3 regions of the Pseudomonas hefeiensis genome follow, and region 2 is predicted to be linked to each of the others. Evidence: predicted binding sites of a transcription regulator. Region 2 holds the regulator's gene; each other region holds the start of a gene.
The links. The regulator FliA, encoded in region 2, starts transcription of late flagellar genes. The targets are predictions, from matches to a motif close to CTAAAGTTTNNNNNNNNNNNGCCGNTAA.

Region 1: PSH57_RS14530 (methyl-accepting chemotaxis protein) is a predicted target of FliA. The motif match lies at 2,889-2,916, and genes of this name have one in related genera.
Region 3: PSH57_RS28140 (methyl-accepting chemotaxis protein) is a predicted target of FliA. The motif match lies at 2,884-2,911, and genes of this name have one in related genera.

The regions. Positions count from the first base shown of each region.
Region 1 is NZ_CP117449.1:3,288,739-3,293,480, reverse strand. Features, by position in the region: gene PSH57_RS14540 (sterol desaturase family protein) at 1-702, shown strand, start outside; gene PSH57_RS14535 (NADPH-dependent FMN reductase) at 699-1,292, shown strand; gene PSH57_RS14530 (methyl-accepting chemotaxis protein) at 1,321-2,832, opposite strand; gene PSH57_RS14525 (MalY/PatB family protein) at 3,017-4,165, shown strand; gene PSH57_RS14520 (VOC family protein) at 4,357-4,742, opposite strand, start outside.
Region 2 is NZ_CP117449.1:4,633,497-4,638,238, reverse strand. Features, by position in the region: gene flhA (flagellar biosynthesis protein FlhA) at 1-74, shown strand, start outside; partial or broken gene flhF (flagellar biosynthesis protein FlhF) at 86-1,437, shown strand; gene fleN (flagellar synthesis regulator FleN) at 1,555-2,385, shown strand; gene fliA (RNA polymerase sigma factor FliA) at 2,382-3,125, shown strand; gene PSH57_RS20760 (chemotaxis response regulator CheY) at 3,293-3,664, shown strand; gene PSH57_RS20755 (protein phosphatase CheZ) at 3,683-4,468, shown strand; gene PSH57_RS20750 (chemotaxis protein CheA) at 4,499-4,742, shown strand, end outside.
Region 3 is NZ_CP117449.1:6,214,621-6,219,362, reverse strand. Features, by position in the region: gene PSH57_RS28155 (putative bifunctional diguanylate cyclase/phosphodiesterase) at 1-314, shown strand, start outside; gene PSH57_RS28150 (NorM family multidrug efflux MATE transporter) at 362-1,756, opposite strand; gene PSH57_RS28145 (LysR substrate-binding domain-containing protein) at 1,914-2,834, shown strand; gene PSH57_RS28140 (methyl-accepting chemotaxis protein) at 3,023-4,742, shown strand, end outside.

The DNA.
Region 1 (4,742 bases), 1.3 Mb from region 2:
GTGGCAATCACCTTCCCCGCCGTCATGTGGCTGAGCGGCAAGTTGCTCAGCCTGGTTGCGCCACAATTGAAAGATGCGCTGGTGGCGATCCCGTGGGCCGTCGGGTTTGTGTTGTTCCTGCTGCTGGACGACATGACTCAATACTGGTGGCATCGCCTGACTCACCGGGTGCCCGTCCTCTACGCGTTGCATCGCGCCCATCATTCCGCGCCCTACATGAGTGTACGGATCGTTTACCGCAACAACAGCTTCTACTACATGCTCATGCCCGGTATCTGGCTGTCCGGCATGTTGATCTACCTGGGCCTTGCACCGGTCTACTACGTGTACCTGATCATCAAGATGACTGTGATTTTCGCCGCACACAGCAGCGTTGCGTGGGATGACAAGCTTTACGGCATTCGCGTATTGCGGCCTCTGGTCTGGCTTCTGGAACGGATAATTTCCACCCCGTCCACGCACTCTGCCCACCATGGCTTGACGGCCGACGACGGAGTCACTCATTACAAAGGCAACTTCGGCAACCTGTTGTTTCTATGGGATGTGCTGTTCGGCACGGCAAAGATCACACGTCGACGCCCGCCGGCCTACGGAATCGAGCATCTGTCACCGATCAGTTGGCAAGAGGAATTGTTCTGGCCCCTCGTGCGCTCACGCCGTACCGCGCCCAAGACCAGCGCACGACCGGAGGTGACGCAATGAGTCGCCACATCGTTGTGCTGGCGGGCTCCAACCGAGGGGACAGTCAGTCACTCAAAGTAGCGCGCTATCTGCGCCAGCGACTGACGGATCTCAACCTGTGTGACGCCAGCGACTTGATTGACCTGGCCGCCTGCCGACTGCCGCTTTGGCCGGAAAAAGACCACGATGAGGTGTGGCGTACCCAACAGTCGATTCTTGCCAAAGCGACGGCACTGATCGTGATCAGCCCGGAGTGGAATGGCATGGCCTGCCCCGCGCTGAAGAACTTCTTCCTCTATGCGGGGATCAATGAACTCGGGCACAAGCCCGCGCTGTTGGTGGGCGTCTCGGCTGGACTTGGCGGCGCCTATCCCATCGCAGAGTTACGTGCGTCGAGCTACAAGAATTGTCGGATCACGTACTTGCCTGAACAGCTGATCATTCGGCATGTGGAGTCATTGCTTAACGGCCAGGAGCCGGTCCACGAAGACGACAATCGCATTCGGGGCCGGGCTGATTGGGTGTTGCGCATGCTCTGCCAGTATGAAGTTGCGTTTCGCGAGATACGGCTGGCGCTCGAACATCCTCCGGCGTTTTCTACCGGTATGTAAGCGCTGTCGTTACGGCAGATCCCGCCGCTCAGGCTGTCCCACCTTTGCCATGAAACGCCTGCCCCAACACCTGCAACCGTTCCGCCAACGGCGGCAGGCACTGGCTGCTGCGAGTCAGAATTCCGATGTTATCGGCGTTGCGCTCTGCCACGGCCTGGACACTTTGCAAGCGCTCATTGATGCCCATCGAGGCCTCGGACTGTTCCTGGGTGGTGCTGGCAATCAGGTCGTTGAAGTGGTTGATCACCGCGATGTCCTCCACCACCGCATGTAGCAGTTGCGAGGCGAGTTGGCTGGCGGATACGCAACGTTCCACCCCGTCGCGGCTGTCTTGCATGGCAGTGGCGGCCTGGCGGCTGCCCTGTTGCAGCTTGGCGATGATTTGTTGGATTTCTGTGGTCGATGCCGAGGTCTTTTGCGACAGCGTTCGTACTTCGTCCGCCACCACCGCAAACCCGCGCCCCTGTTCTCCGGCCCGGGCGGCCTCAATGGCGGCGTTGAGAGCCAGCAGGTTGGTTTGTTCGGCGATGCTGTTGATCACGTCCAGCACCTGGCCGATCTGTTGCGCCTGCTCGGCCAGGCCTTGCACGGTTTCGTTGGTCAGGTTGAGGCGCCCTGCCAGTTCGACAATTTCCTCGCGGGTCTGGTCAACGGTGCTGCGCCCTCGGTTGACCTGTTCGCTGGCCTGGCCGGAGCGTTGCAGGGTCTGGTCGACATGCCCTGCAATGTTGTCCATGGCCTGGACCAGATGGCCGATCGCGCCGCTCATCTGTGCCACTTCATCCAGTTGATGCCTGGCGCCGTCTTCCAGCGTCTGGCCGACTTGGGACAAGTCCCGGCCCAGGTCCGAAAGGTTGCGGGTATCGCGTACCACGCCGTCTACCAGATTGGTCACCTGCTGGAGGAAATGGTCAAAACGTTCGCCCGAGGAGATTTTGGCACCCTGGACTCGATGGGTATCGGCACCGCTGCTCAACTGCGTGGCGGCGGCCAGCACTTTGTCGAGCACCTCCTGGTTGTCGGTGGCGTCTGCGAGGGTTTGGTTTGCCAGGTAAATCAGGATCAGGCTTTCCACCACGACATAAAATGCATGGAGGAAGATCATGCTCCAGCCGCCGTGGCTCGCCATGACGAACACCGGATAGCCCTGATGCTGAAGCCAGTGAAAACTGACGTGGTGAATGGCGATGGTTGCGGCGGCCACGACGATTGGCAGCCAGTCGCGGTAGAACGTCAGCACCGCCAGCAGTACGAAAATCCCGAAGTGAAACTCGATCACGCCACGGGTCTGGTTGATGTGCAAAGCCGCCATGACCATTAACGCCACGGCGATGACACAACGCATGGCGCGGGTGCCGGCCAGGCCGCGATAAAGCACGGTGGTCAGCAGGCAGGTCGTCGCCCCCACCAACAGCGCCTGGCTGAAGGTGGAGTGCAGGAAGGCCAGGCACAGAGAGTAGGCAAAAGTGAGCCAGAGCAGCCCCAGCATGATGCGATCAGCTTTACGGTAGTGATCGTTAAAGCGCACGGGCGATGTCATGGGGGCTGTCCTTTTCGGGGGCTTGGAGGGTCCGTTACCAATGCTGGTCACAGGCCTTATCGGCGTGTCGGAATGGAACTGTAGCTGATTACCATTGATTAGTGGCACTACGCCATCTACCTTTTTTCAATGATCTTTGCTTTATGATGTTTGCCATCTCAATCCCAGACCTGATGGAACCACCATGACTTTCGATTTCGACACGGTATTGGAGCGCCACGGTACCGGTAGCACCAAGTGGAGTCGCTACCCCGCCGATGTGTTGCCCATGTGGGTGGCTGATATGGACTTCCCTGCTCCGCCGGTGGTCATCAACGCGCTATACAAACGCCTCGAACACCCGATGCTCGGCTACAGCGTGGCCCAGGACTCACTGCGCGCCGCCATCGTTGCGGACCTCTGGAACAAGTACGCCTGGCGCGTCGAACCCCTGCAAATCGTATTTTTGCCAGGTGTCGAACCAGGGTTCAACATGGCGCTGCACGCCTTGGTGGAGCCTGGGCAGAATGTTGTGGTACAGGTGCCCAATTACCCGCCGCTGCGTAATGCCCCCGCTCACTGGCAACTGAACAAAGTTGAACTGCCGTTCAACCCGCTCAGCGGCGAATTCCACACGCCCCTGGCCGCGCTGCGTGACGCGTTGCAGGGTGGCGGTGCGCTGTTGCTGAGTAACCCTCACAACCCGTTGGGCAAGGTGTTTGCCCGGGAAGAACTCAAGGCTGTGGCAGATATCTGCCTGGAACAGAATGCCTGGATCATCTCTGACGAAATTCATGCCGAGCTGTGCTTTGACGGTCGTGTGCACATCCCCACCGCCACCCTCAGCCCGGAGATTGCCGAGCGCACCATCACCCTGATGTCGGCCAGCAAGGCCTACAACATTGCCGGGCTGAAAACTTCATTCGCCATCATTCAAAACGCCAAGGTGCGCGAGCGGGTCAACAGCGCGCGGGCCGGCATGGTGGATAGCGTCAACGCCTTGGGCCTTGAAGCGACCCGCGCGGCGTACAGCGAAGCTGGCCCGTGGCTGGAAGAATTGAAGACCTACCTGCAAGCCAACCGCGACTACCTGGTCGACGCCGTGAAGACCCGCCTGCCAGGCATCACCATGACCGTGCCCCAGGGCACTTACCTGGCCTGGCTGGATTGCTCGGGCCTGGGGTTGGACGACCCGCAGGGCTTCTTCCTGAAAGAAGCCAGGGTAGGCCTGAGCGCCGGACTGGATTTTGGCGACGATGCCGGGCAGTTCGTGCGCTTGAACTTCGGCTGCCCACGGGCGCTGCTCGAGGAAGGGATTGCGCGGATGGAGCGTAGCCTGAAGGCTAGGGGCTGATCTCTCCAGGTGACTTGAACTCATCTGTGGCGAGGGGATTTATCCCCCGCTGGGCTGCGCAGCAGCCCCAATGAAAAGCCTATGAGACTAGCCTGACACACCGAGTGATCCGTTTTAGGGCTGCTGCGCAGCCCAGCGGGGGATAAATCCCCTCGCCACAAATAGGTCCACTCCAGAAACTGGGTGCTCAGCTACTCATCCATATCCGGCGCATAAACAAAGCACAACTTGTTCCCCTCCGGATCCCGACAATACGCCCCGAAATACCCTTCCGAGTACTGGGGGCGCGGGCCTGGCGGGCCTTCGTCGGTGCCGCCCAGGGCGATGGCCTTCGCCCAGGCGGCATGCACGGTTTGCGGTGAATCGGCGGCAAAACTCACTTGCATGCCATTGCCCCAGGTCGCGGGCAAACCATTGAACGGCAGTTGCACGAACACCTGAGGCCAACGCTTGCCGGGTTGATGCCAGCCTTCTCCCGGCGGGCCCGAGTCGTTTTCGCTGGGCAGGCGCACCAACCCCAGGCAACCCAGCACGGCATCATAAAAAGCGACCATTGCTGGTAGATCCCGCGCGCCGA
Region 2 (4,742 bases):
ATGTGCTGGCGTACCAGGAAATACCGGACAACAAGCAAGTGACCATCGTTGCGACAGTAGGGCCCAACGGCTGAGGTAGTGGTTTATGCAAGTGAAGCGTTTTTTCGCCGCCGATATGCGTCAGGCCATGAAGCTGGTTCGTGACGAGCTGGGTGCTGAAGCAGCCATCATCGGCAACCGCCGGATCGCCGGCGGTGTCGAGCTGACGGCGGCTCTGGATTACAAATTGTCGGCGCTGGCCCCACGTGTTCCCAACATGGAACTTGAGGATGAGCTGCGCAAGACCCAGTCGCGCATCGCCAGTGCCCAGGCCGAATTGAGCTTGCGCAGCAGCGACGGCGAAGCCAGCGCGGGCACCAATCGTCAATTGTTCGCCGGCCAGCCACTGACCGCCGGACTGCCGTTGACCGCTGCCGAGCCGCTGGTCGAGCAGGCCAAGGCCGAGCCGCGTCGTCCGGCACCGACCCAGGTAGCGTCAGGCGGTGGCGTCGACCCGCGTGCCTTGGACTCAATGCGCTTCGAACTCAACAGCCTGCGTGAACTGATGGAAGTTCAGCTCGGCTCCCTGGCCTGGAACCAGTTGCAAGGCAACCGTCCGGCCCAGGCTAACCCTGTGGCGTCGCCTGCAACGCATCGGTCTGTCCGGCCCGTTGTCCCGCGACCTGCTGGCGCTGATCAACGATATCGAAGAACCTCGCCAGGCCTGGCGCATGTTGCTGGCGCACCTGGCGCGGATGATCGCCACACCGGAAGTCGAGCCCCTCGAAGAAGGTGGAGTCATTGCCATGGTCGGCCCGGCCGGCATGGGCAAGACCACCACCCTGGCCAAGCTCGCAGCGCGTTATGTACTCAAGTACGGCGCTCAGAGCATCGCCCTGGTGAGCATGGACAGCTTCCGTATCGGTGCCCAGGAACAACTCAAGACCCTGGGTCGGATCCTCAATGTGTCGGTGACCCATGTGGATCCGGGCCAAGTCCCTGGCCCAGGCGCTGGAACCACTGCTGCGCAAGCGCGTCGTACTGATTGATACCGCCGGCCTGCAAGCCAGCGATCCGGCCCTGCGCATGCAGCTCGAAAGCCTGGCCGGGCGCGGTATCCGGTCAAAAAATTATCTCGTGTTGGCAACCACCAGCCAGAAACAGGTTCTAACCGCCGCATACCACAGCTACAAACGCTGCGGGCTGGCCGGCTGCATCCTGACTAAGCTGGATGAAACGGCAAGCCTGGGCGAGGTGTTGAGCCTGGCCATCGGTCATGATTTACCGGTGGCCTACCTGACCGACGGGCCGCGGATCCCGGATGATTTGCATCTGCCGCGCCGTCATCAACTGGTCAGTCGTGCCGTGAGTGTGCAAATGCAGGAAGAACCCAGCGAAGAAGCCATGGCTGATATGTTCGCTGACATCTACCACAGCCCGACCAAGCAGGTCGGCTGAGGTAATCATGAATATTTTTTGTACCTACATCGATGGTCTGCCATGCATTGTTCCTTCATGCGAGCGCGCAGCCAGTAATGTGGCCTCCGTCTAAGTAAGACAAGGTAAAGAACGAACATGGGCAGCATGCATCCCGTACAGGTGATCGCGGTGACCGGCGGCAAAGGTGGCGTCGGCAAGACTAACGTGTCAGTGAACTTGTCCCTGGCTCTGGCAGAGCTTGGCCGACGGGTCATGCTGCTGGACGCCGACCTGGGCCTGGCGAACGTCGATGTGCTGCTGGGGCTCACACCCAAGCGCACGCTGGCGGACGTGATAGAGGGCCGCTGCGAACTGCGCGACGTGCTGCTGCAGGGGCCGGGCGGAATCCGCATCGTGCCCGCGGCGTCCGGTACCCAGAGCATGGTTCACCTGACCCCGGCCCAGCACGCCGGCCTGATCCAGGCCTTCAGCGACATCGGTGACAACCTTGATGTGCTGGTGATCGACACCGCAGCCGGTATCGGTGATTCGGTCGTCAGTTTCGTACGCGCTGCCCAGGAAGTGCTCCTGGTGGTTTGCGACGAACCGACGTCCATCACCGACGCCTATGCCCTGATCAAGCTATTGAATCGCGACTACGGCATGAACCGCTTCCGCGTCCTGGCCAACATGGCCCAGAGCCCCCAGGAAGGACGCAACCTGTTCGCCAAGTTGACGAAGGTCACGGATCGCTTCCTGGATGTCGCCCTACAATACGTCGGCGCTGTGCCCTACGACGAAAGCGTACGCAAGGCTGTCCAGAAGCAACGTGCCGTTTATGAAGCCTTTCCACGTTCCAAATGCGCGCTGGCGTTCAAGGCAATCGCCCAGAAGGTCGATACCTGGCCGCTGCCGGCCAACCCGCGCGGGCATCTGGAGTTTTTCGTCGAGCGTCTCGTGCAACAAACAGCAGGGCCCGTGTTATGACAGCCAGCGGTTACAACCATCTCTACAAGAAATCGGCACGGGACGCCCAATACGAACTGATCGAGCGTTACGCGCCTTTGGTCAAGCGTATCGCCTATCACTTGCTGGCGCGTTTGCCGGCCAGTGTCCAGGTCGAAGACCTGATCCAGGCGGGCATGATCGGCCTGCTCGAAGTGTCGAACAAATACGACGCGAGCAAGGGCGCCAGTTTCGAGACCTATGCAGGTATCCGCATTCGCGGGGCGATGCTCGATGAAGTCCGCAAGGGTGATTGGGCGCCGCGTTCGGTGCATCGCAATACCCGCATGGTCAGTGACGCAATTCGCGCCATTGAAGCTAAAACCGGGCGTGACGCTAAAGATCACGAGGTTGCGGCCGAACTCCAATTGAGTCTCGATGATTATTACGGGATTTTGAACGATACCTTGGGCAGCCGCCTGTTCAGTTTCGACGACCTGTTGCAGGACGGCGAACACGAAGGGCTGCACGAGGATGGCGCGAGTGCTCACATGGAGCCATCGCGTGATCTGGAAGATGAGCGTTTCCAGAGCGCGCTGGCGGATGCGATTGCCAATTTGCCGGAGCGTGAGCGACTGGTCTTGGCGCTGTACTACGACGAAGAGCTGAACCTCAAGGAAATCGGTGAGGTCCTGGGGGTCAGCGAATCGCGGGTCAGCCAGTTACACAGCCAGTGCGCGGCCCGTTTGCGGGGGCGTTTGGGGGAGTGGCGAGCGCGCTGACAGGCAGTGTGGGGACACTGCGAACGGGATTGGCATGGCTTGCGCTGCGCCAGTCTCCATCCGTTGTGCTCCAGACCGTTGTCGAGTGTTGTGCCGGATTGATTGAAATGGCGCGTTCAGGTGCTGGGCGCGTTTAAGACTGCTTGGAGGTCGAATTGGACAAGAACATGAAAATCCTCATCGTTGATGACTTCTCAACGATGCGGCGGATCATAAAAAACCTGTTGCGTGACCTTGGGTTCACCAACACTGTCGAGGCCGACGATGGCACCACTGCCATTCCGGTTCTCAACAGCGGAAGCATCGACTTTCTGGTGACTGACTGGAACATGCCCGGCATGACCGGTATCGACTTGCTGCGCCATGTGCGCGCCGACGAAAAACTCAAGCACCTTCCGGTGCTGATGGTCACTGCCGAAGCCAAGCGCGAGCAGATCATCGAAGCGGCCCAGGCCGGTGTGAACGGCTACGTGGTCAAACCCTTCACGGCCCAGGCGTTGAAAGAGAAGATCGAAAAAATCTTCGAACGCATCGGTTAACGGCGCCACGGGGGAGCTATGGATAACGAATCTTCAATGGGCGACTTTGAATCGACCCTGAAAAAACATGCCCGCGAACTGGTCGACAGCCTTGAAAAAGGCCGCTTTGGCGATGCGGTTCAAATGATCCATGAGCTCAACCAGACCCGTGACCGCGGTCTGTATCAGGAAGTGGGCAAGCTCACGCGTGAACTGCACAGCGCGATTGTCAATTTTCAGATCGATCCGAATATGCCGCAGGCCGAGGAGGTCTCGCAGATCACCGACGCGACCGAGCGTCTGGGTTATGTGGTCAAGCTGACCGAGGCCGCGGCCAACCGCACCATGGACCTGGTGGAGAGCGCAACGCCGCTGGTCAATGGCCTGAGTGATGAAGCCCAGGCCTTGAGCACCGACTGGGGCCGTTTCATGCGGCGCGAAGTCGGTGCTGAAGAGTTTCGGGAGCTGGCCCGTCGGGTCGACGGTTTCCTGACGCGCAGTAGCACCGAGAACCGCGCCGTGGCGAGCAACCTCAACGACATTCTGCTGGCTCAGGACTATCAAGACCTGACCGGCCAGGTGATCAAACGGGTGACCCAACTGGTCACCGAAGTGGAAAGCAATCTGCTCAAACTGGTGTTGATGGCCAGCCAGGTCGACCGCTTTGCAGGCATCGAACACGACCGTGAAGCGATGCTTGCGGAAAAAGATCCACAAAAACATCTCTCTCAGGGTGAAGGTCCGCAAATTCATGCCGATAAAAGAGAAGACGTTATGTCCGGTCAGGACGATGTGGACGATTTGCTGTCCAGCCTTGGATTCTGAGTTTTAGCCCTGTTTTAGGAGCAGCCATTAATGAGCTTCGGCGCCGATGAAGAGATCCTTCAGGATTTCCTGGTTGAGGCCGGCGAGATTCTAGAGCAACTGTCCGAGCAATTGGTCGAGCTGGAAAGCCGACCAGATGATGCGGATCTGCTCAATGCAATTTTTCGCGGTTTCCACACTGTAAAAGGAGGCGCCGGCTTCCTCCAGCTCAATGAGCTGGTGGAGTGCTGTCATATTGCCGAGAACGTGTTCGACATCCTGCGCAAGGGTGAGC
Region 3 (4,742 bases), 1.6 Mb from region 2:
CCGGCTTCTCCTCGTTCGTGCACCTCAACAGCCTGCCCATCGCCTTGCTCAAGATCGACAAGAGCTTCGTCGGTGGCATGGAACAGCGCGAAGAGAATCGCAAGTTGGTCCACGCGATGATCAACCTGGCCCACAACCTCAACCTGGAAGTAGTGGCCGAAGGTGTGGAAACCCGGGAGCAACTGGATTTGCTGCGAAGTTACGGTTGCGATCAGGTGCAGGGTTTTTTGATCAGCAAGCCGTTGCCGTTGCCTGAGTTGGTTGAATACTTGACGCTTGACGGCAGCCAGTCGACGCAGGTCCTCGTGGTCTAACACAACCCCTTGTGGGAGCGGGCTTGCTCGCTCCCACATAGGGAGTCTCATTCGGCCTGGATGCTTTCGAAACGCCGGAGCCCAGGCTCACTGCGGATCATCCGCTTCATCTTCCACTCGAATGCCAGCGTCAGGCTCACCGCCGCGCAGGCCAGTCCCAGGGCCAGGCCCCACCAGACGCCGGTCGGCCCCCAGTTCAGGTGAAAGGCCATCCACCATGCCGCCGGTGCACCAATCAGCCAATAACAACCCAGGCCCACCAGGAAGGTGGTCTTGGCGTCCTTGAGCCCTCGGATGCAGCCCATGGCAATGGTTTGCGCGCCGTCGAACAGTTCGAACCACGCCGCTACCGCCAACAGGCTCACCGCCAGGTCGATCACCCCGCGAAACGCCGGGTCGTCGTGGTCCAGGAACAAGCCGATCAACGGGTGTGGCAACAGCCAGAACACCATGGCGAACGCCAGCATGACCGCTGCGCCGAAGCCAATTCCGACCCGACCGGCCAGCCGCGCCATCAGCAGTTGCCCGGCGCCGTAGTGCTGGCCGATGCGCATGGTGATCGCATACGACATCCCCGCCGGGACCATGAACGCCACCGAGACAATCTGCAGAGCGATCTGGTGCGCCGCCAATGGCGTGCTGCCCATGGTGCCGATGCACAGCGCGGCGAACGCGAACAGCCCGACTTCCACCGCGTAAGTCCCGCCAATTGGCAGGCCCAGGCGCCACAGTTCCTTGAGGTACTGACGATTGGGTCGCGACAGACCATTGAGCAACGGATAAGCGCGGTAGGCTTGATGTCGGTGAATATGCCAGGCCAGCGCCAGTGCCATGCAGTTGGCGACGATGGCCGTGACCAGGCCGATCCCCATCAGGCCCAATTTTGGCAGGCCGAACATGCCGGTGATCAGCGCGTAATTGAGCAGGAAATTAGCCACCGTGCCGCCGAGACTGATCACCATCACTGGCGTGGCCCGGCCGATGGCGCTGGTGAAGCCGCGCAAGGCCATGAAGCTCAGATAGCCGGGCAGGGCGAATGGCAGCACCAGCAGGAACTGGCCGGCAGCGAGGACGTTGGTTTCGGTCTGGCCGAACAGCAACAGTACCGGCTTGAGGTTCCACAGCAGGAGTCCGGCCACCAACGCCATCAACCAGGCCAGCCACAACCCGGCTTGAGTCAGTCGGGTGGCGCCTTCGACATCTCCGGCGCCCTGACGGATCGCCACCAGCGTGCCCACCGCGGCGATCACCCCGATGCAGAAAATCGAGACGAACGAATAGGTCGCTGCCCCGAGCCCGCCGCCGGCCAATGCTTCGGGGCTCAGGCGCGCCATCATCAGGGTGTCGGTCAGGACCATCAGCATGTGCGCCAACTGCGAGGCAATCAACGGCCCTGCCAGCCGCAGGATAGCCCACAGTTCGATTCGCACCGGATGCCGCATGATCATCACACTCCATGTTCAAACAAGGCTGTAAAACGGCGATTCTCGGCGCTCTCAGCGATTTGCACAAAAGGATAAAAGCGATCACTGGCATGATTAAAACTCATGCTGAGAGCTTTCTGATAGGGTGCGTAATATCGCCATAGGAGCTTTCCCGATGTCTCGTCGTCTCCCTCCTCTTTATGCGTTGCGGGCATTCGAAGCGGCAGCGCGATACAGCTCGTTCACCCGGGCCGCCGAAGAACTGTCGATTACTCAAAGTGCCGTCAGCCGGCATATTCGTACACTCGAAGAGCACTTTGCCTGTCGGCTGTTCCAGCGCAGTGGCCGTAACCTGCAGTTGACCGAAGCGGCGCGGTTGCTGCTGCCGGGCGTGCGTGAGGGGTTCATGGCGCTGGAACGGGCTTGTCATACCTTGCATGGCGAAGATGGCATCCTGCGCATGAAGGCGCCGTCCACACTGACCATGCGCTGGCTGTTGGCGCGCCTGAGTCGCTTCCGGCATCTGCAACCCGGCAATGAGGTGCAACTGACCAGTGCCTGGATGGACGTCGATTCGGTGGACTTCAACACCGAACCTTTCGATTGCGCGGTATTACTGGGCAATGGGCATTTTCCTACCGACTGGGAGGCCAGTTTGCTGTTTCCCGAGGAACTGATCCCGGTAGGTGCGCCGAACCTGCTGAACGACCAGCCCTGGGATGTGGCGCGGTTGGCCAGCGCAGAACTGCTGCACCCCACGCCGGACCGTCGTGACTGGCGCAACTGGCTTTTGCGCATGGGCTTGTCCGATCAGGTCTCGCTCAAGGGCGGGCAGGTGTTCGATACGCTGGAGCTGGGCATGATCGCAGCCGCGCGCGGCTACGGCGTGTCCATGGGGGATCTGTTGATGGTGGCCGAGGACGTGGCCCAGGGGCGCTTGAGCCTGCCATGGCCTACCGCCGTCGCCAGCGGCGAGCACTATTACCTCGTCTGGCCGAAAACCCGGCCAGGAGGTGAACGTTTGCGCCGTTTGAGCGATTTTCTCCAGAGTGAAGTCAAGGCCATGCAATTGCCCGACGTAAAGCGTCTTGGCTGAATCGTTGAAGCTTGCGTGCCAGCCACCCGGCATTATTCCTTCCAAACCGCTCAAGTATTCGGTTTCGCCGCCGAATGTGTGGAAGTAGTACTTTCGTATTAGAAAGGGACTGCCTACACATCACCCGAATAAAATTGCCGAGTGTGCGACGTGATCAGGATGATCCGGTCACTTGGCCAGGAGCCGTCATGTCTCAACCTCGTGCCCGAATCGCCTCACAGCTGGGCCTCGCCCTTGCCGTGATACTGGCGATCGTGATCTCCGGCAGCACCGTCTTTGCCTTGCGCTCGCTGGACTCCGCCAACCTCGCGACCCGTGAAGAACACCTGGCCAGCGAAGCGCGCCTGATGGCCGACCAGCTCAATACCTTCCATGGCACCCTGCGTGAAAGCACGCAGCGATTGAGCGGGCTATTCGATAAGCGCTTCAGCGTGGGCCTGAGCGTGCACCCGGACGAGCCGGTCGCGGTAGCAGGCGTGCAGGCTCCAAGCCTGAGGCTGGGCAGCGAAGTGCTGAACAACAACTTCAAGGAAGTTGATGACTTCAAGCAGACAACCGCCGGGGTGGCGACGGTGTTTGTGCGCAGCGGCGATGATTTCATTCGCGTGAGCACTTCGTTGACCAAGCAGGATGGTACGCGGGCGATCGGTACCTTGCTCGACCGTGCCGGCCCGGCTTATGCCCCGGTGATGAGTGGGCAGAGCTACATTGGTCGCGCCCTGCTTTTCGGGCGCTTCTACATGTCGCAGTACACACCCGTACGCGATAGCAGCGGTAAGATCATTGCCGTGTTGTATGTGGGATTCGATTACACCGACGCACAGAACGCCCAGTTCGAGAACCTCAAGCGCTTCCGTATCGGTCAGACCGGTTCGCTGGCCGTGCTGGATGAACAAAACAAATGGTTGGTTCCTCCAGCGGGTGTGCAGGCGCTGGAGAAGGCGACCACGACCATCAAGGAGCTGGTCAAGAAGCCGGGCAAAGGTGCGTTCTGGAGCGATACCGCCGAAGACTTTTACAGCGTCGCCGTGCCGTTCGAGGACGGTCCGTGGGCGGTGGTGGCGAGCATGCCGAAAGCCGAGATTCGCGCCGTGACTTGGAGTGTCGGTACACAACTGGCTATCGGCAGCTTGCTGGCGATGTTGTTGGCCGTTGGCTCGGCGGTGTGGCTACTGCGCAGCAAACTGGCACCGCTGGGCGATCTGGTGCGCCAGGCCGAGGCGCTGGGCGCCGGCGACCTGAGCGTGCGTCTGAACGTGTCGAGCCACGACGAAATCGGTCAACTGGCTCGTGCCTTCAACCAGATGAGCCAGGCCTTGTCGACCATGGTCGAACATATCCGCAAGGCCTCTCAAGAGGTCAACAGCCGCGCGCAGGCCCTGTCCGGATTGTCCAGTGGGGCGTATGAGGGGATGGAGCAGCAGTCCGGCGAAATCACCAGCATGGCCGGCGCAGTGGAAGAATTCAGCGCTACCTCGTTGAACATCGCCGATAACATGGGTAACACCGAGCGTCTGGCCCAGGATAATGCCCAGCAAACCCGCATCGGTCGTACGTCGATGGATGAAGCGTCCTCGTCGCTGGAGCAAATTGCTGGCGCCCTGAACAGCACCGCTACGGTCATCAACACCTTGGGCCAGCGGTCCCAGGAAATCGGCGGCATCGTCGGTGTCATCACTTCGATCGCTGAGCAGACCAACCTGCTGGCGCTCAACGCTGCCATCGAAGCCGCCCGTGCGGGCGAACAGGGCCGGGGTTTTGCCGTGGTGGCTGACGAAGTCCGTAGCCTGGCGTCTCGTACCCGTGAGGCCACTGACGAAATTTCCGGCATGATCAACAGCATCCAGCAGGAAACCGGTAACGCCATCAGCACGATGGAAAAAGGCAACTTGTTGATGCAAGAAGGCT